One region of the Streptomyces sp. Je 1-369 genome, then DNA from elsewhere that is predicted to be linked to it. Evidence: riboswitches for the same ligand, from Rfam matches in the RefSeq annotation. Region 1 holds a riboswitch; the other holds the start of a gene.
What was found. Region 1 has a riboswitch for cobalamin ahead of NOO62_RS11745 (ABC transporter substrate-binding protein). Riboswitches for the same ligand answer to the same signal wherever they lie in the genome.
Positions count from the first base shown of each region.

Region 1 (8,963 bases):
ACCGCGACAGGAGGATGCCTGTGCCCGCTGCCGCACTCACAACGAAGCGTGTGTCCAAGTCCGTTTCCCAGCCCGTCCTGATCGACCTGCCGTACGTACCACTGGAGAAGAAGGCGCTGCCCGCCGGGCGCCCGCGCGAGTGGTACGTCAACCACAACCGCCGACTGAAGGCCATGCGGCTGGCCATAGCCCTGCTCGACTCGGGCGTCCATCTGCCGAACCAGGCGAAGAACAGCACGATCCGGCGCATGGCGGAGGATGTCGGGATCCATCCGCCGTCCGACATCACCTGTCACATGGTGCGGGCCCTCATGCGGTACAGCCGCTGAGGCAACTGCGGGCCACCTGGAGGGAATTGGCCTCCAGGTGCCCGTTTCCGCGCGCGATCCCGTGCGTTCACGTGTGCGATGGGACATGCTGAGCCACATGACCCAGCAGGAACCCGTCGGCGAACTGCCGCTCCTGACGACCGCCGAACTCCCCGACGGCACGCGGCTTCCCGTGCGTGCGCTCTGCTCTCCCGAGCCGGAACGCTTCCTGCCGTCCGGCTCGGGCCCCGCGCCGGGCCCGCCCCCGGCCCCCGTGGTGCTGATACTCCCCGCGATGGGCGTCCCCGCCCGCTTCTACCGCCGCTTCGCGCGCCAACTCCATGACGAGGGCCTCACGGTGCTCACCGTCGACCTGCGCGGGCAGGGCGAGGCGACGTCGTCCGCGGCGGGGCGCGGCGCGCCGGGACACGGGTACCGGGCGATCGTCGAGGAGGACCTCCCCGCGGTCGTGGCGGCGATCCGCGACGAACTGGGCACGGAACCGCCCCTGTTCCTGCTCGGCCACAGCCTCGGCGGCCAGCTCGGCCTCGTGTACGCGGCGTCGGCGCGACGCCCCGACGTGGACGGGGTGGCGGTGGTCGCCACGGGCTCGGTCTGGTTCCGTGCGTTCGGCCCGCTGCGCGGTGCGGGACTGCTCCTGGTGCAGCTGCTGATCGGCGGCACGGCGACCGTGCTCGGCCGCTGGCCCGGCACCCGGCTCGGGTTCGGCGGCAACCAGCCCAAGGGCGTCATGCGCGACTGGGCGCGACAGGTGCGGACGGGCCGATACAGCGCCACGGGCTCCGCCCTCGACTACGAAGCGGCGCTCGCCACGCTGACCCTGCCCGTCCTCGCGGTCTCCGTCGACGACGACACCTACGCCCCCGCCTCGTCCCTGGACCACCTGCTCGGCAAGGTCCCGGAGGCGCGCCTGACCCGCCGCCACTACACGGCCCAGGAGGCGGACGCCCCCCTCGACCACTTCGCGTGGGCCCGGGCGGGCGCCCCGCTGGCCAAGTGGGTGGCCGCATGGACGAGCGACAAGCCCCCACGCCCCCTGGCACTGGCCACCCACCACGATCACGGCGACCTCCGGCGTCTGGACGGCCGGGGGAGGTGAGGGCAGGCGGCCCTCGGCCCTCGCCCTCAGTCGAGCAGTGCGTTCACCAACCGTCGCCGGTCCGCCGCGTGGTCCCGCAGCCAGGACCCCAACATGTGGTCGGCGTCGCGCAGTTCGAGCCGTGTGAACCGAGCGCGCGCGGCCAGCGCCTCGGTGACGGCCGCCGTGACCGACGGCGGGATCACCGCGTCCGTGCCCGGCACCACGAGCACCGCCCGCCCGCCGAAACCCCGGTAGACGTCCAGCGCGGACGAGTCCCGCCACCGGTCCGGCGTGCGGATGATCTCGGTGAAGCGGCCGTTCCCGTCACCGAAGGGCAGCGGCCACGCCTCGTTCGCGTACACGGCGGGCGCGCACAGGCCGATGCCCGTGACCCGCGGGCCGAAGTGCGCCACCAGGTCCGCCACGGTCTGCCCGCTCATGCTGAACCCGACGAGGATCAGGTCGTCGGAGGCGGGCACCCGCTCCTCGACCACGGCGACCGCCTGCGCGTACCGTCGCGCGAGACTCAACTCCCTTGTGGAGCCCGTGCTTTCGCCGTGCCCGGAGAAGTCGAGCGCCAGCGCCCGGCAGCCGCGTGCCGCGAAGTCGCCCTGGAGGGCGGCCAGGCGTGCCTTGCTGCCGGTGCCCGCACCGTGCAGCAGGACGACCGTGGTCGCCGGTGCCCGTACGGCGCCGGGCAGTGCCTCGGTGCAGCTGAGCGTCTCCCCGTCGCAGGTCAGGGTGGAAGGGGACGGAGTCGCGGGGAGGGCGTGGGGGGAGGTCGTGAGGTCCTGAGTCATGCCACCCATCCTCCGTCCCGCCGGGGCCGAGGTGGAAGATGGGGCGTATGGCGACGACGACCGTGTCCGTGTTCACCCTCGGCGGCACCATCTCCGCGCAGGGCGGCGGCAGTTCACCCCGGCTGTCCGGCGCCCGGATCCTCGCGTCCCTCGGCGCCGTGCCGCCCGGCGTCGAGGTCGAGGCGCACGACGTGCGCAGGCTGCCCAGCTCCTCCCTGAGCGTCGAGGACGTGGCCGACCTCGCCGGGCGGGTCGACGCGGCGACGGCCGAGGGGCACGGTGTCGTCGTGGTGCAGGGCACGGACACCCTGGAGGAGACCGCCTTCCTGCTGGACCTCGCCTGTGCGCGCCGCGCCCCCGTCGTCGTGACCGGGGCGATGCGGCGGCCCGACCTGCCGGGCGCCGACGGCCCGGCGAACCTCGCAGCCGCCGTGGCCGTCGCGGCCGACCCCGGCTGCGCGGGACTCGGCGTCGTCGCGGTACTCGCCGACGAGATCCACGCCGCACGACATGTGAGGAAGACCCACACCACGTCCGTCGCGACGTTCGCGTCGCCCGGCGCGGGCCCGCTCGGCCGGGTCGTCGAAGGCAGGCCGCGCATCCTGCTCCGCCCCGCCCGGCCGGTGACCGAGCGCCCCTTGAGCCTGCGGGGTACGGCCAGGGTCGCCCTGGTCACGCTCGCCCTCGGAGACCGCGGGGAACTCCTCGAAGCGGTCGACGAACGGTTCGGCGGTCTGGTCGTGGCGGCGTTCGGCGCGGGCCACGTCCCCACGTGGCTCGTCGACCCGCTGGCCGACCTCGCCGCCCGTATGCCGGTCGTCCTCGCCTCCCGCACGGGCGCGGGCCCGCTGCTCAGCGAGACGTACAAGGGCCCTGGCTCGGAGTACGACATGCTCGGGCGCGGCCTGCTCTCCGCCGGGCCGCTGGACGCGCCGAAGGCCCGACTGCTCCTGCACGCCCTGCTCGCGGACGGCGCCGACCACACCCAAGTGGCCGACGCCTTCCGCACGTTGAACGCATATTGAACGCATGCTGAGCACGTGCCGAGCACGTGTTGAGCGGTCAGCCGATCTGGTCCGGCGTGACCGTCAGCCACCGCTTGTCGGCGGTCACCTTGTGGCCCAGCTCGCGCTGCCGCTCCGCGTTCTTCTTCTTCATCCCGTCGAGCTGCTTCATGTATGAGTCCTTGCGGTTGACCCACACCCGCACACCGCCGTGCGCGACATCGGCGGAGTGGAACAGCATCGGCCCGTCGCTGACCGGCGTGTCACCGGCCGCCAGGATCGGCTTCCGCCACTCGTCGATGTACGTGTTGATCGCCGCGGGCTTGCCCTCGTACCAGGTCAGCGGCGCCCACAGGTTCGGCGTCAGCTCACGCTTCGCGAGCTTCGCGCGGTCCTTCTCGCCGAAGCGCCCCTCGGCGATCTCCTTGCGGGAGCTGGTGACCTCGCCGGTCCTGCGGTCCTTCAGCTGCATGGAGACACCGATGACGTTCTGCGGCTTCACGCCGTAGCCGTACTTCGGGTCGGCGAGCACCATGCGCACCAGGTCCTCGCTGGCCGCGCTGACCACGTACACCTCGATGCCGTGCGCCTGCAGCGTCTTGTAGAGCTGCCGCATGCCGCGCGAGAACTCCGGCGGCTTCACCTCGGTCTTCGTGAGCTTCCCGGCCTCGTAGTACTCGGCGGGGATCGGCTTCTTGTACGCCAGGAGCTCGTCGACGTACCCCTTCAGCTCCTTCAGCGTGAAGCCGGAGAAGATCTGCGCGGCCCACGGGTAGCAGACCTGGTCGTCGACCTCGCACAGCCGGTTGTAGTAGCTGTAGAGGCTCTCCTTGTGCCCGGCCTTGTCCTTGAAGGGGATGACCTTCAGCGACGGGTCCATGGTCTCGCGGGTGAGGACGCCCTTCATCTCGAGGAAGGGCAGCAGCGACTCCTCCAGGTCGTTGCGGTACGTCGTGTTGTCCGCGTCGAAGACGGCGTACGCGCCCTTGTGGTCGTTCTTCGCGATGACCTTGCCGAGCTGCTTCGCGACGGGCTTCGGCCAGTGGGACAGCTCCCGGGCGGTGGCCGCCGAGGTGTCGGCGGCGCTCGCCTCCTCCGTCGGCCACAGGGCGCCGCCCGCGAGGACGGCGGCGGCCAGCGCGCCCGTGGTGCCGATGACGGCCAGCTTGCTCTTTGCCCGTACTGCCATGTCTCTACGTCCCTGCCGTTCCCTGCGAGCGATGTGCGCCCCGACCGGAGCGGCGCGCAATGCTATGGGGCGGCACCCACATTTCCCATGATCGAAGTCACCGTGGCGCGGTGGCATGGGGCGGGTGAACAGGGGTAATGGAGGGGTTCCGCGCATACTGGGCCCATGGACTCCCGTGAGTTCGTCCGCGCCGCTCCACGGCTCGACGGCATGGTCGTCTCCGCGGTCGGCTACCGCACCGCGGGGCAGCGGCCAGGGCTGCACCGGGGGCTCCCTTCGCCGTATCTGACGGTGATCTTCTCCCTGGACGGGACCATCGCCACCGGCAGCACCCCGGACCGGGCGACGGGACCGGACGCGACGCGCACCGACATCATCGTGGGCGGCCTGCACCAGAGCCCCGCGTACGTCGTCCAGCCCGAGCACGAGGCGGGCATCCAGCTCGCCGTGCATCCCCTCGCGGCCCGCGCCCTCCTCGGCCTGCCCGCCGCCGGGCTCACCGGGCAGCTCGTCGTCGGCGGCACGGACGTGCTCGGCGACCCGGCCGCGGAGATCCGCGAGCGGCTGTGCGAGCTGGACCGCTGGGAGGACCGCTTCGCCCTCCTGTCGGCCTATCTGAGGCGGCGCGCGGCTACGGACCGCGCCGCCGGATCCGTCCGCCCCGAGGTCGCGGAGGCATGGGCGTGGCTGGCCAGGCACCGGGGCGCGGGCACCCTCGGCGGCCTCTCCCGGCACGTCGCGCTCAGCGAACGCAGGATGACCGCGCTGTTCCGCGCCGAGACGGGACTCACCCCCAAACAGGCCGCCCGCCTGATGCGCTTCCAGCACGCCAAGGCCACCGTGACCCGCGCCGTCGCGGCGGGCGCCCCGCCGGACCTGGCCGGGGTCGCGGCCGACACCGGGTACTACGACCACTCCCACCTCGTACGCGACTTCCGGCAGTACACCGGCGAGACCCCCACCCGCTGGCTGGCCGAAGAGTGCCGGAATATCCAAGCCGGGGCGCACGCCAGGAGCGAAGAGTAGAGGCATGGACACCAACCGGAACACCACGACAGAACAGCAGCTCAGCACGCCCGCCCCGGCGATCTGGCCGGGCCTCCGGGCGCAGGACGCCCCCGCCCTGATCGACTTCCTCGTCGGCACCGTCGGCTTCCTGCGGACCGCCGTCTATGAGGACGAGGGCCGCGTCGCCCACGCCCAGCTCGACTGGCCCGAGGGCGGCGGCGTCATGCTCGGCTCGTACGACCCGGCCGACGAGGCCACCTGCGGCAGGCCCGGCGGTGCGGGCGCCTACGTCGTCACCGACCACGTGGACGACCTGTACCGACGACTCGTGGAGGCCGGCGTGAAGGTCACCGGTGAGATCGAGGACAAGCCCTACGGAAGCCGCGAATTCGGCATCGAGGACCCGGAGGGCAACCGCTGGTCCTTCGGTACGTACCGGGGTGAGCCGCGGCCCGCGCCGACGTCCACGCCCGGCCCGTAAGGCGGCGGGCCGGGCCCATCAAGCCGCGTGATAACTTGCGCAAGCCAGTCAAACCCACACCTGGGCCAGGGAATCCGGTGCGAATCCGGAACTGACGCGCAGCGGTGAGGGGGACGGGCGGGGCCACGGCCACTGGGTGTCGCGAGACGCCCGGGAAGGCGCCCCGCCCGGCCGATCCCCGAGTCCGAAGACCTGCTGGCGCCCTCCGGCCGCCCACCCGGCGGCGGGGGTCCGACGCAGGCCAGGCTCCGCGTATGAGCCGTGACACTCAAGGGATCACGTGTCCTCGACAGCCCGTATATCCGCCCTCCTCTGCGCCTGCCTGTTCGCGCTCACCGCGTGCGGCGGCTCCACGGAGAAGACCGGGGAGTCCACCGACAAGGCTGACAAGGCGGACAAGGCGGACAAGAGCGCCGAAGGCTTCCCGGTCACGGTCACCTCCTGCGGCAAGGACGCGAAGGTCCCGGCACCGCCGCAGCGCGCCGTCTCCCTCGACCAGGGCTCCACGGAGATCCTCCTCTCCCTCGGCCTCGCCGACCGCATGGTGGGCACCGGTACCTGGACCGACCCGGTACCGAAGAACCTGGAGAAGGAGAACGCGAAGGTCGAGCGGCTCGCCGACCGCTACCCGTCGCTGGAGAAGGTCCTCTCCAAGGAGCCGGACTTCGTCAGCGCGTCCTTCCTCTACACGGTCGGCAAGGGAGGCGTCGCCGACCGCGCGAAGTTCGACGAGCTCAACGTCCCGGTCTATGTCTCGCCCAGCGACTGCGCGGGCAAGGACAACGACGGCGGCGGCGACGGCAAGCGCGTCAAGACCCTCACCATGGACACCGTCTACGGCGAGGTGCGCGACCTGGCGAAGGTCTTCCACGTCGAGAAGCGCGGCGAACGGCTGGTCGCCGACCTCAAGAGCCGCGTCACGAAGGCGACCGAGGACATCGACGCCTCCGACGCCACGCTCCTGTACTGGTTCGCCAACTCCGACGCCCCGTACCTGGCGGGCTGCTGCGGCGCCCCCGGCATCATCACCCGCGAACTCGGCGCGAAGAACGTCTTCGACGACACCCACGAGGAATGGCCCCAGATCAACTGGGAGACCGTCGCCGACCGCGACCCCGACGTCCTCGTCATCGGTGACCTCACCCGCAAGTCGCAGTCCGCGGAGAGCGCCGCGGCGAAGATCAAGTTCCTGGAGACCAACCCGGCGACCAAGAACCTGACGGCCGTGAAGAAGAAGCGGTACGTCCTGCTCAGCGGCCAGGCCATGAACCCCACGATCCGCACGGTCGACGGCATCGAGCAAGTAGCGGCGGGTCTGCGGAAGTTCGGGCTGGTCAAGTGACGGAGGTCGCCCGCGTGCGGCAGGCGCTGCTGTGGCTCGCCGGGGTCGCCGCGCTCGTCCTCTCCGTCTCCGTGGCCGTCACCATCGGCCCCGCGGACATCTCCGTGCCCGACGTGTGGTCGACCGTCGCGGCCCACCTCGGCTGGGGCGACAGCCCGCTCACCCCGATCAGGGACGGCATCGTCTGGAACCTGCGGATGCCGCGCACCGTGCTCGCCGCCGTCTGCGGCGCGGGCCTCGCGGTCTGCGGGGCGGTCATGCAGTCCCTGCTCCGCAACCCGCTCGCCGACCCCTTCGTGCTCGGGGTGTCGTCCGGGGCGTCCACGGGAGCGGTCGCGGTCGTCGTCCTCGGCGTCGGCGGGGGAGTGGTGTCCGTCTCCGCGGGCGCCTTCGCGGGCGCGCTCTGCTCCTTCGCACTCGTCCTGCTCCTCAGCCACACCCTCGGCGACACCACGGACCGTGTCGTGCTGTCGGGCGTCGCGGCCATGCAGCTCTTCTCCGCGCTCACGTCGTTCGTCGTCCTCACGGCGGGCGACGCGGAGACGACACGCGGCGTGCTGTTCTGGCTCCTCGGCTCGCTCAGCGGAGTCGGCTGGACCGACGTGTGGCTGTGCGGCGCGGTGCTCGTGGCCGCGCTGGTCGTCTGCCTCGGCCACGCCCGTACGCTCGACGCCTTCGCGTTCGGCCCGGAGGCCGCGGCGGCGCTCGGCGTCCGGGTGGCCCGCACCCGGCTCGTCCTGCTCTGCACGACGGCGCTGCTCACGGCGGCCCTGGTCAGCTCGGCGGGCGCCATCGGCTTCGTCGGCCTTGTCCTGCCGCACGCGGCCCGCGCGGTCGTCGGCTCCGGGCACGCCAGGCTCCTCCCGGTCACGGCGCTCGCGGGAGCGGTCTTCCTGGTCTGGGTGGACACGCTGGCCCGCACGGCGCTCGACCCGCAGGAGGTCCCGGTCGGCGTGGTGACGTCACTCATCGGCGTACCGGCGTTCGTGGCGGTGCTGTACAGGACGAGGAGGACGACGTGACCTCTCCGAGCACCGTCGACACGGGCCTGCGAGCGGACCGGGTCAGCAGGGAGGCGGGCGGCCGTCTCATCGTCGACGGCGTCAGCCTCGCCCCACCCACCGGCGCCACCGTCGGGCTCCTCGGCCCCAACGGATCGGGCAAGTCCACGCTCCTGCGCCTGCTCGCGGGCGTCCTGGCCCCGGCGTCCGGGGTGGTCACCCTGGACGGCCGCACCCTGTCGGACACGGGACGCCGAGCGGTGGCCCGGCGGATCGCCGTGGTGGAGCAGCACGCGGCGACGCAGGTCGAACTGACCGTACGGGACGTCGTACGCCTCGGCCGCATCCCGCACCGCCGCGCCTGGTCGACGCCCACGCCCCACGACGAGCGGGCCGTACGCGAGGCCCTCGCCCGCACCGGACTCACCGAACGCGCCGCCCAGGCCTGGCACACGCTCTCCGGCGGCGAACGCCAGCGCGTCCAGATCGCCCGCGCCCTGGCCCAGGAGCCCCGCGAACTCCTCCTCGACGAGCCGACCAACCACCTGGACATCCAGCACCAGCTGGACCTGCTGTCCCTGGTCGCCGAACTCCCCGTCACCAGCGTGATCGCGCTGCACGACCTCAACCTGGCGTCGATGTTCTGCGACCAGCTGCTGATCCTCAAGGAGGGCACGGCGTACGCGTCGGGCACACCGGCGGAGGTCATCACGGAGAAGCTGATCGCG
Region 1 covers NZ_CP101750.1:2,564,540-2,573,502, reverse strand. Annotated here, with positions in the region: gene NOO62_RS11780 (hypothetical protein) at 21-329, shown strand; gene NOO62_RS11775 (alpha/beta fold hydrolase) at 427-1,428, shown strand; gene NOO62_RS11770 (alpha/beta hydrolase) at 1,455-2,210, opposite strand; gene NOO62_RS11765 (asparaginase) at 2,258-3,235, shown strand; gene NOO62_RS11760 (HAD family hydrolase) at 3,273-4,403, opposite strand; gene NOO62_RS11755 (helix-turn-helix domain-containing protein) at 4,569-5,429, shown strand; gene NOO62_RS11750 (VOC family protein) at 5,434-5,892, shown strand; cobalamin riboswitch at 5,921-6,107, shown strand; gene NOO62_RS11745 (ABC transporter substrate-binding protein) at 6,173-7,234, shown strand; gene NOO62_RS11740 (FecCD family ABC transporter permease) at 7,231-8,256, shown strand; gene NOO62_RS11735 (ABC transporter ATP-binding protein) at 8,253-8,963, shown strand, end outside.

Region 2 (8,963 bases), 5.7 Mb from region 1:
GACGCTCCCACGACCGCGACCGGGCTGGCGAAACTCCTCGCACCGCCGTCCGCGGACGGGCGGAGCGGGCCGCGGCGCAGCTGAGGAAAACCCCTGCGCCCGGACCCGGCTCCGGACCAGGATCCGGACGAGACTCCGGACCAGGATTGCCTGACCCACCACCGTTGGAGGACGACCCGTGTTCGACGTGACCGACAGGGCCAAGGAGTACCAGGAGCGGCTGCTCGCCTTCATGGACGAGCACGTCTACCCCGCCGAGGCGGTGTACGAGGCCCAGATGGCGGAGTCGGGCGACCCGCACTTCCACCCGCCGGTCCTCGAGGAGCTCAAGGCGGAGGCGAGGAAGCAGGGTCTGTGGAACCTCTTCCACCCGCACCCCGAGTGGGGCCCGGGCCTGACCAACCTGGAGTACGCCACGCTGGCCGAGATCATGGGCCGCAGCGCGCACCTCGCCCCCGAAGCCACCAACTGCAACGCGCCGGACACCGGCAACATGGAGGTCCTCACGCTCTTCGGCACCGAGGAGCACAAGGAGAAGTGGCTGAAGCCGCTGCTCGCCGGTGAGATCGCCTCCGCGTTCGCCATGACCGAGCCCGCCGTCGCCAGCTCCGACGCCCGCAACATCGAGATGCGGATGGTCCGCGACGGCGACGACTACGTACTCAACGGCCGCAAATGGTGGACCTCCAACGCCCTGCACAAGAACTGCCGGGTGCTCATCGTCATGGGCAAGACCGACCCGGACGGGCCGGGCCACCGCCAGCAGAGCATGATGGTCGTCCCGCTCGACACCCCCGGCGTCACGGTCCTGCGCAACCTCCCCGTCTTCGGCTACCAGGACCGCGAGGGCCACGCGGAGGTGCTCTTCGAGGACGTACGCGTCCCCGCCACGGCACTGCTCGCGGGCGAGGGCGACGGCTTCATGATCAGCCAGGCGCGGCTCGGCCCCGGCCGCATCCACCACTGCATGCGCACGATCGGCATGGCGGAGCGTGCGCTGGACCTGATGATCGACCGCGCCCGGTCCCGTACGACGTTCGGGGCGCCGCTCGCCGACCGGGCGAACATCCAGGACTGGATCGCCGAGTCCCGCGTCGAGATCGACATGGCGCGCCTGCTGACCCTCAGGGCCGCGTACCTGATGGACACCGTCGGCAACAAGGAGGCGCGGACGGAGATCGCCGCCATCAAGGTCGCCGCGCCCGAGGTCGCGCTCAAGGTCGTCGACCGGGCCATCCAGGTGCACGGCGGCGCCGGTGTCAGCGACGACTTCCCGCTCGCCAGCATGTACGCCCATCTGCGCACCCTGCGGCTCGCGGACGGTCCGGACGAGGTGCACAAGCGCGCCATCGCCCTGCGGGAACTGCGCCGCCGCGACAACGAGCGGACGGGCCGATGAGCGCGCCGCGTGCCCCGCAGGGCTCCCTGTCCGGGAAGGTCGCCGTCGTCACCGGCGCCTCGCGGGGCATCGGACTCGCGGCGGCCGCCGCGCTGCGCGACCGCGGGGCGCAGGTCGTCGTCACCTCGCGCAGCGAGGAGCGAGCCAAGGAGGCGGCGTCCCGACTCGGCGACGGGGTGACCGGCTTCGGCGCCCACGCCACCGACGAGGACGCCGCGCGCGCCTGCGTCGAGCACACCGTCGCGACGTACGGCAGCCTCGACATCCTCGTCAACAACGCCGGTACGAACCCCGCGTACGGCCCGGTCGTCGACCAGGACCACGGGCGCTTCGCCAAGACGATGGACGTCAACCTCTGGGCGCCGATCCTGTGGACGTCGCTCGCGGTGAAGGCGTGGATGGGCGAGCACGGCGGCTCCGTCGTCAACACCGCCTCCATCGGCGGCCTCTCGGTCGCCCAGGACGTCGGCATCTACCACGTCTCCAGGGCCGCGCTCATCCACCTCACCAAGCAACTCGCCCTGGAGCTCGCCCCGAAGGTCCGCGTCAACGCCATCGCTCCAGGAGTGGTCCGCACGAAGCTCGCCGAGGCGCTGTGGGAGGAGAACGAGGCCCGGGTCGCCGCGGCCACCCCGCTGGGCCGCATCGGCGAACCCGAGGACCTGGGGGAGGCCGTGGCGTTCCTCGCCGGGGACGGCGCCCGCTGGATCACGGGGGAGACCCTGGTGGTGGACGGCGGCCAGCTCCTCGGGGGCGGCCCGCTGTAACGCTCCGCCTACCGCATGTCCTCCGTACCGCAGGACGTCGCCCGATGTTCGCCCCCGCGTCACCCGCCCGATCCGCGAGTGGGCGAACATCTGGGGTCAGGTCGAGATCCATTTCGCGGTACCCCGAGGGGACAACGTTGCAACGCCCACGTCCAGGACGTACGTACCACCGAGGAGGGGGAGCGCGTGTCGCGGTCTCCCTCACGGCTCTGCTGTCGCTGTTACTGACGGGCTGCGGTGTCGCGGGCCTCGGGGGCGACGGTGACGACGGGGGCGGGGACGAGGGGGCGGCCGCGGGTGCCGCCGCCATCGCCGGGATCGACTGTGCCGACGCGGGCAAGGTCCAGGGGACCGGGTCGAGCGCTCAGCAGAACGCGATGAAGTACTGGATCAAGCACTACCAGCGCGCGTGCCCGAAGGTGCGGATCGCCTACAACCCGATCGGGTCCGGCGCGGGCGGCGCGCAGTTCCTGCGGGGGGCGACCGCGTTCGGCGGCTCCGACAGCGCGCTCAAGCCGGACGAGATCGAGCGCTCGAAGGACGTCTGCCGGGGCGGGCGGGCCATCGACCTGCCCATGGTCGGCGGCCCCATCGCGATCGGCTACGACGTGCCGGGCGCCGACGACCTGGTGCTCGACGCGCCCACCCTCGCCAAGATCTTCGACCGGAGGATCACCGAGTGGGACGACCCGGAGATCCGGCGGCTCAACCCGGGCGCCGAGCTGCCGGCGATGCCCATCCGTCCCGTGCACCGGTCGGACGACTCCGGCACGACCCAGAACTTCCAGGCCTACCTCGCGGGCGCGGCCCCCGCGGCCTGGCCCCACCCGGTGGCCAAGTCCTGGCAGGGGAGGGGCGGCGCGTCCGCGAGCGGGTCGAGCGGCGTCGCCTCGGAGGTGACCTCCGGCGTCGGAGCGATCGGATACTTCGAGCTGTCCTTCGCGCGGGCCCGTCAGATCAAGACGGTGAACATCGACACGGGCGCGCCGACCCCGGTCGCACCGACTCCCGCGACGGCGTCGGCGGGCATCGCGGCCGCTCAGGTCGCCGGCCAGGGCAAGGACATGAAACTGAAGTTCCGCTACGGCGTCTCGACGCCAGGCGCGTACCCGATCGTCCAGGTCACCTACGAGATCGTCTGCGACAAGGGCAACCCCCAGGCGACCCTGCCCGCGCTCAAGTCGTTCCTGACCTACACCGCGAGCAAGGCAGGACAGAAGGACCTGTCCCGCCTGAACTACGCCCCCCTGCCGGAGACGGTCGCCGGACAGGTACGCGACGTGGTGGACACACTCTCCTGACGCGGGCGTCGACTTCGGCCCTGAAGGTGGCGTCGGCGGGCAGTCGAGCGCGCCCGCCTCGTCCACGGCCGCACCTACGCCACCGCGGTCCCCTCCAACTCGACCAGCTGGCCGGGGACCGCCAGGCGCGTCACCCCGAGCATCGTGGTGGTCGGTGCGACGTCGGCGGCGGCCAACCGGCCTGCCAGGACGCCGTAGTGCTGGAAGAGCAGGTCGACGTCGGTCGTGTAGACGTTGAGGCGGACGAGGTTCGCGAGGGACATGCCGGACTCGGTGAGCACCGCCTTCACGTTGTCGACGCTCAGCGCCAGTTGCGCGGCCATGTCACCGTCGTGTTCGGGCTTGCCTGCGCCGCTCATCGCGGTCTGACCCGAGATGTACAAGGTGCGTGCGTGCCCGGAGACGAGCTCGCCCTGGTTGAAGCCCATCTCCGTCGACCAGGTCACCGGGTTGACTGCGTTTCGTTCCATGATCTCGCTCGCTCCATTCGGTCTGCTTCGCATCGCTTGCAGGAGCCTCGCAGCAATACATGACATCCCTCGTCATGTATTTCGCCAGGGTTTTCGTATGCGCGCCGACCGACTGGTTTTCCTGGTGCTCCTCCTGCGTCGGCGCGGCCGGATGACGGCGGACGCGCTCGCCGGTGAGCTGGAGGTGTCCACCCGCACAGTGCTGCGCGACATGGAAGCGCTCTCCGTGGCCGGTGTCCCCGTCTACGCCGAGCGCGGCCGAAACGGCGGGTTCGCGCTGCTGCCGGACTTCCGGACGGCACTCACCGGACTGAACCACGACGAGGCGCTCGCCCTTCTGGTCGCCGGATCACGGCGCGGCGCGCAGCTGTTCGGCCTCGGCTCGGCGCTCGCCTCGGCCATGCTGAAGGTGTTCGACGCGCTGCCCGAGAGCCTCAAGGGCTCCGCGGCGGGCGCGGCCCAACGCTTGCTCATCGACCCGGAGACGGACCTCCTCGCGCGCCGCGTCGACAGCGAAGACCTGCCCGAGGCGATCGTGGCCGAGGTCCGGCGCGCGGTGTTCGCCGGGCACAGGCCGCGCATCCACTACACGGCTGTGGGCCAGGCTCCGAAGTGGCACTCGACGAACCCGCGCGGCGACCGGAAGCGGTCGACCTGGACCGCGCCTGGCAGGAACGCAACACGCGGTTCCGCGACGGCGGCGACGACCGGGTCACCGTGCGGGTAAGGGTGGCCCCGGAACGTCGCAAAGACCTCGTGGCCACGGCGCTGGCAGTGTGCGACGAGGACGGAGAGGACGAGGGGCGGCTGTGGTTGGGCCTCGTCTTTCAGAATGCCCGGCACGCCGAGTGGGCCCTGTGGCAGCTCACCACGCATGCCGAGGTCCTGGCCCCGGAGTGGTTGCGCACGTCGCTGCACGACCGTGCCGCCGCGATCGCCGCGCTCTACGCGCCGCCGCCTCGCCGAGAAGACCGCTCAGGGCGGTGAGTATCCGGTCCTGCACGTGGGCAGCAGAGGGTCCGCGTGCCAGCCCGACGGGGAGGAGCCTCATCAAGTTGAAGGACGGTCAGTAACCGACGATCGACCGTTGCGGCGGCGCCCCTTCGTCCCGTCGTCCTGCCGCCCCCGCCGAAAGTGGGGGTGGACTTACTAGGACGTCCAACTATATGTTCGTGACCAGAGCCCGCGGTGCAGGGAAGCCGGTGTGAATCCGGCGCGGTCCCGCCACTGTGACCGGGAAGTGCGTTCTCGCCGAGCGATACGCCACTGACGGAGAAGTTCCGTCGGGAAGGCGGGAGAACGCGCGCTGATCCGGGAGTCAGGATACCGGCCGCGGGGTGTTCCGTGTTGTCCACGAGGATGGAGCAGACACGCATGGCACCGGTCCGTACCCACGACCCAGGTGAACCGGCGAAGCGAGCGACGACCCCGGCCCCGGCCCCGGTCCGCGCTCGACTCCACGACGGCTTCTAGCCTTCGCGTCCCACGACAGAACCGCCCGCCCGCCTCACCCGGTGGCGCCGTCGGCCTGTCGTGCCATCCCCGGACTCACCTGACGAGAGCAGGCTCTCATGGTCCGTGAACTGACACACTTCATCGGCGGCAAGCGCGTACCCGGCACGTCCGGGCTCTTCGCCGACGTGTACGACCCCAACTCCGGTGCCGTACAGGCACACGTGCCGCTGGCCGGACGCGAAGAGACCACCGCGGCGATCGCCGACGCCCACGCCGCCCAGCGCGCATGGGGCGAGTGGAATCCGCAGCGGCGCGCCCGCGTGCTGCTGCGGTTCCTGCAACTCGTCGAAGGAGAGCGGGAATCACTCGCACAGCTGCTCTCCGGCGAACACGGGAAGACCGTCGCCGACGCCCACGGCGACCTGCAACGCGGCCTTGAGGTCGTTGAGTTCGCGGCCGGGATCCCGCACCTGCAGAAGGGGGAGTTCACCGACAACGCCGGCTCCGGCATCGACGTGCACTCCCTGCGCGTACCCCTCGGCGTCACCGCGGGCATCACCCCGTTCAACTTCCCCGCGATGATCCCGCTGTGGAAGGCGGCCCCCGCACTGGCCTGCGGAAACTCCTTCATCCTCAAGCCGTCCGAACGGGCACCCTCCGTGCCGCTCCGGCTCGCCGAACTGTTCCTGGAGGCGGGCCTGCCGCCCGGCGTCCTGAACGTCGTCAACGGCGGCAAGGACGCCGTGGACATCCTCCTGGAAGACTCACGCGTGCAAGCGCTCGGCTTCGTCGGCTCCACTCCTGTCGCCGCGCACATCTACGCCACCGCCGCCGCGCACGGCAAACGCGCCCAGTGCTTCGGCGGCGCCAAGAACCACATGATCGTGATGCCGGACGCCGACCTCGACCAGGCCGTGGACGCCCTCATCGGCGCCGGGTACGGCTCGGCGGGGGAGCGCTGCATGGCCATCGCGGTCGCCGTCCCCGTCGGCGAGGAGACCGCCGACGCGCTCGTCAACCGGCTCAAGGAACGCGTCGCCGAGCTGCGCATCGGGCGTTCCGACGACCCGGAGGCCGACTTCGGGCCGCTGGTCAGCCGCGACGCGCTCGACCGGGTTCGCCGCTACGTGGACATCGGCGTCAACGAAGGCGCCGAACTCGTCGTGGACGGGCGCGACTTCACCCTCCCCGGGCACGAGAACGGCTTCTTCGCCGGAGCCACCCTCTTCGACCGCGTCTCACCGCGCATGCGGATCTACCGCGAGGAGATCTTCGGCCCGGTGCTGTGCGTGACCCGCGCCGCGGACTACGAGGCGGCCCTGCGCCTGCCCAGCGAACACCCCTACGGCAACGGCGTCGCCATCTTCACCAGGGACGGCGACACCGCCCGCGACTTCACGCGCCGCGTCGGCGCCGGCATGGTCGGCGTCAACGTGCCGATCCCCGTCCCGGTGGCGTACCACACGTTCGGCGGCTGGAAGCGGTCCGGCTTCGGCGACCTCAACCAGCACGGCCCCGACGCCGTCCGCTTCTACACCCGCACCAAGACCGTCACCTCGCGCTGGCCCTCCGGAGCCAGGGAAGGCGCGAGCTTCACCATCCCGACGATGGGATGACGGCGATGACCAGCATGGCCACAGCCCTCACCAAGGACCAGCTCGCCCTGGCCGAGGTCACGCTCGACTTCGCCGACGAGCACCTCGCCCCGCACGCCGTCGCCTGGGACCGCGACAAGCACTTCCCCGTCGACGTGCTGCGCAAGGCCGCCGAACTCGGCCTCGGCGGTGTCTACGTACGCGAGGAGCACGGCGGTTCGGGACTCGGCCGCACCGACGGCACCCTCGTCTTCGAGGCCCTCGCCACCGGCTGCCCCTCCATCGCCGGCTACCTCTCCATCCACAACATGGTCGCCTGGATGATCGACCGGTACGGCGACGGGGACCAGCGCGCCCGCTGGCTGCCGGACCTGTGCACCGCGGCATCGCTGGGCAGCTACTGCCTCACCGAGCCGGGCGCCGGATCGGACGCCGCCGCCCTGCGGACCCGCGCCGAACGCGACGGCGACACTTATGTCCTCACCGGCGTCAAACAGTTCATCTCCGGAGCGGGCGCCTCGCACGTGTACGTCGTCATGGCCCGCACCGGCGAGGAAGGCCCCGGCGGCATCTCCGCGTTCGTCGTCGAACGCGACGACCCCGGCCTCACCTTCGGCGCCGACGAACGCAAAATGGGCTGGAACGCCCAGCCCACCCGCCAAGTGCTCCTCGACGGCGTGCGCGTGCCCACCGACCGGCGCCTCGGCAAGGAGGGCGAGGGTTTCCGCATCGCCATGAGCGGCCTCAACGGCGGACGGCTCGGCATCGCCGCCTGCTCCCTGGGCGGCGCCCAGAGCGCACTGCACCGCAGCCTGGCCCACCTCGCCGACCGTGAGGCGTTCGGCGCGTCCCTCCTGGACGCCCAGGCGCTGCGGTTCCGGCTCGCCGACATGGCCACCGAGCTGACCGCCGCCCGCGCGCTGGTGCGCCAGGCCGCGGACGCGCTCGACCGGAACGACCCGCGCGCCCCGCAGCTGTGCGCCATGGCCAAGCGATTCGCCACCGACACCGGGTACTCCGTGGCCGACCGCGCCCTCCAACTGCACGGAGGCTACGGCTATTTGAGCGAGTACGGCATCGAGAAGATCGTCCGGGACCTGCGGGTCCACCAGATCCTGGAAGGAACCAACGAGATCATGCGCCTGATCGTGGCCCGCGGACTGACCGAGGCCGTCCGATGACGGCGGCCGAGGACTCCGTGTCGACGTACGTCGAGGGCCGAGCAGGCCGCCTGATCCTCAACCGCCCCAAGTCCCTCAACGCCCTCACCCACGCCATGGTGCTCCGCATCGACGAGGCGCTGGCCGCCTGGGAACAGGACCCCGCCGTGGAGACCGTCGTCCTCACCGGCGCGGGGGACCGCGGGCTGTGCGCGGGCGGCGACATCCGGTCCATCCACGAGGACGTCACGACCGGCGACGGAGGGGCTACGCGGGACTTCTGGCGCGACGAGTACCGCCTCGACGCGCGCATCGCCCGCTACCCGAAGCCGTTCGTCGCCGTCATGGACGGCATCGTGATGGGCGGCGGAGTCGGCGTCTCTGCGCACGCCGCCGTGCGCGTGGTCACCGAACGGTCCCGGGTGGCCATGCCGGAGACGGGCATCGGCTTCGTTCCGGACGTCGGCGGCACATACCTCCTGAGCCTCGTGCCCGGTGGCCTCGGCGCCCATATCGCCTTGACGGGCGCGCAGTTGGCGGCGGGCGACGCGCTCAGGTGCGGGCTCGCCGACCACTTCGTACCGTCGTCGTCGCTGCCCGGCCTGATCGCCGACCTCGCCGAGTCACCGGTACGTGAGGTCCTGGCGCGGTACGTCGAGGACGCGCCGCCCGGTCAACTCGCCGACGAGCGGCAGTGGATCGACCACTGCTACGCCGCCGACACCGTCGAGGAGATCGTCGACCGTCTCCACGCGGACGGCTCACGCGCCGCGAAGGAAGCCGCCGAAACGCTGCTCGGCCGCTCGCCGACGGCAC
Region 2 covers NZ_CP101750.1:8,284,311-8,293,273, forward strand. Annotated here, with positions in the region: gene NOO62_RS36585 (HAD family hydrolase) at 1-84, shown strand, start outside; gene NOO62_RS36590 (acyl-CoA dehydrogenase family protein) at 179-1,399, shown strand; gene NOO62_RS36595 (SDR family oxidoreductase) at 1,396-2,166, shown strand; gene pstS (phosphate ABC transporter substrate-binding protein PstS) at 2,304-3,467, shown strand; gene NOO62_RS36605 (RidA family protein) at 3,542-3,937, opposite strand; partial or broken gene NOO62_RS36610 (helix-turn-helix transcriptional regulator) at 4,035-4,924, shown strand; cobalamin riboswitch at 5,107-5,287, shown strand; gene NOO62_RS36615 (CoA-acylating methylmalonate-semialdehyde dehydrogenase) at 5,509-7,008, shown strand; gene NOO62_RS36620 (acyl-CoA dehydrogenase family protein) at 7,023-8,168, shown strand; gene NOO62_RS36625 (enoyl-CoA hydratase/isomerase family protein) at 8,165-8,963, shown strand, end outside.
Region 2: linked by a shared signal. The riboswitch ahead of NOO62_RS36615 (CoA-acylating methylmalonate-semialdehyde dehydrogenase) and the one ahead of NOO62_RS11745 (ABC transporter substrate-binding protein) in region 1 are both predicted to bind cobalamin.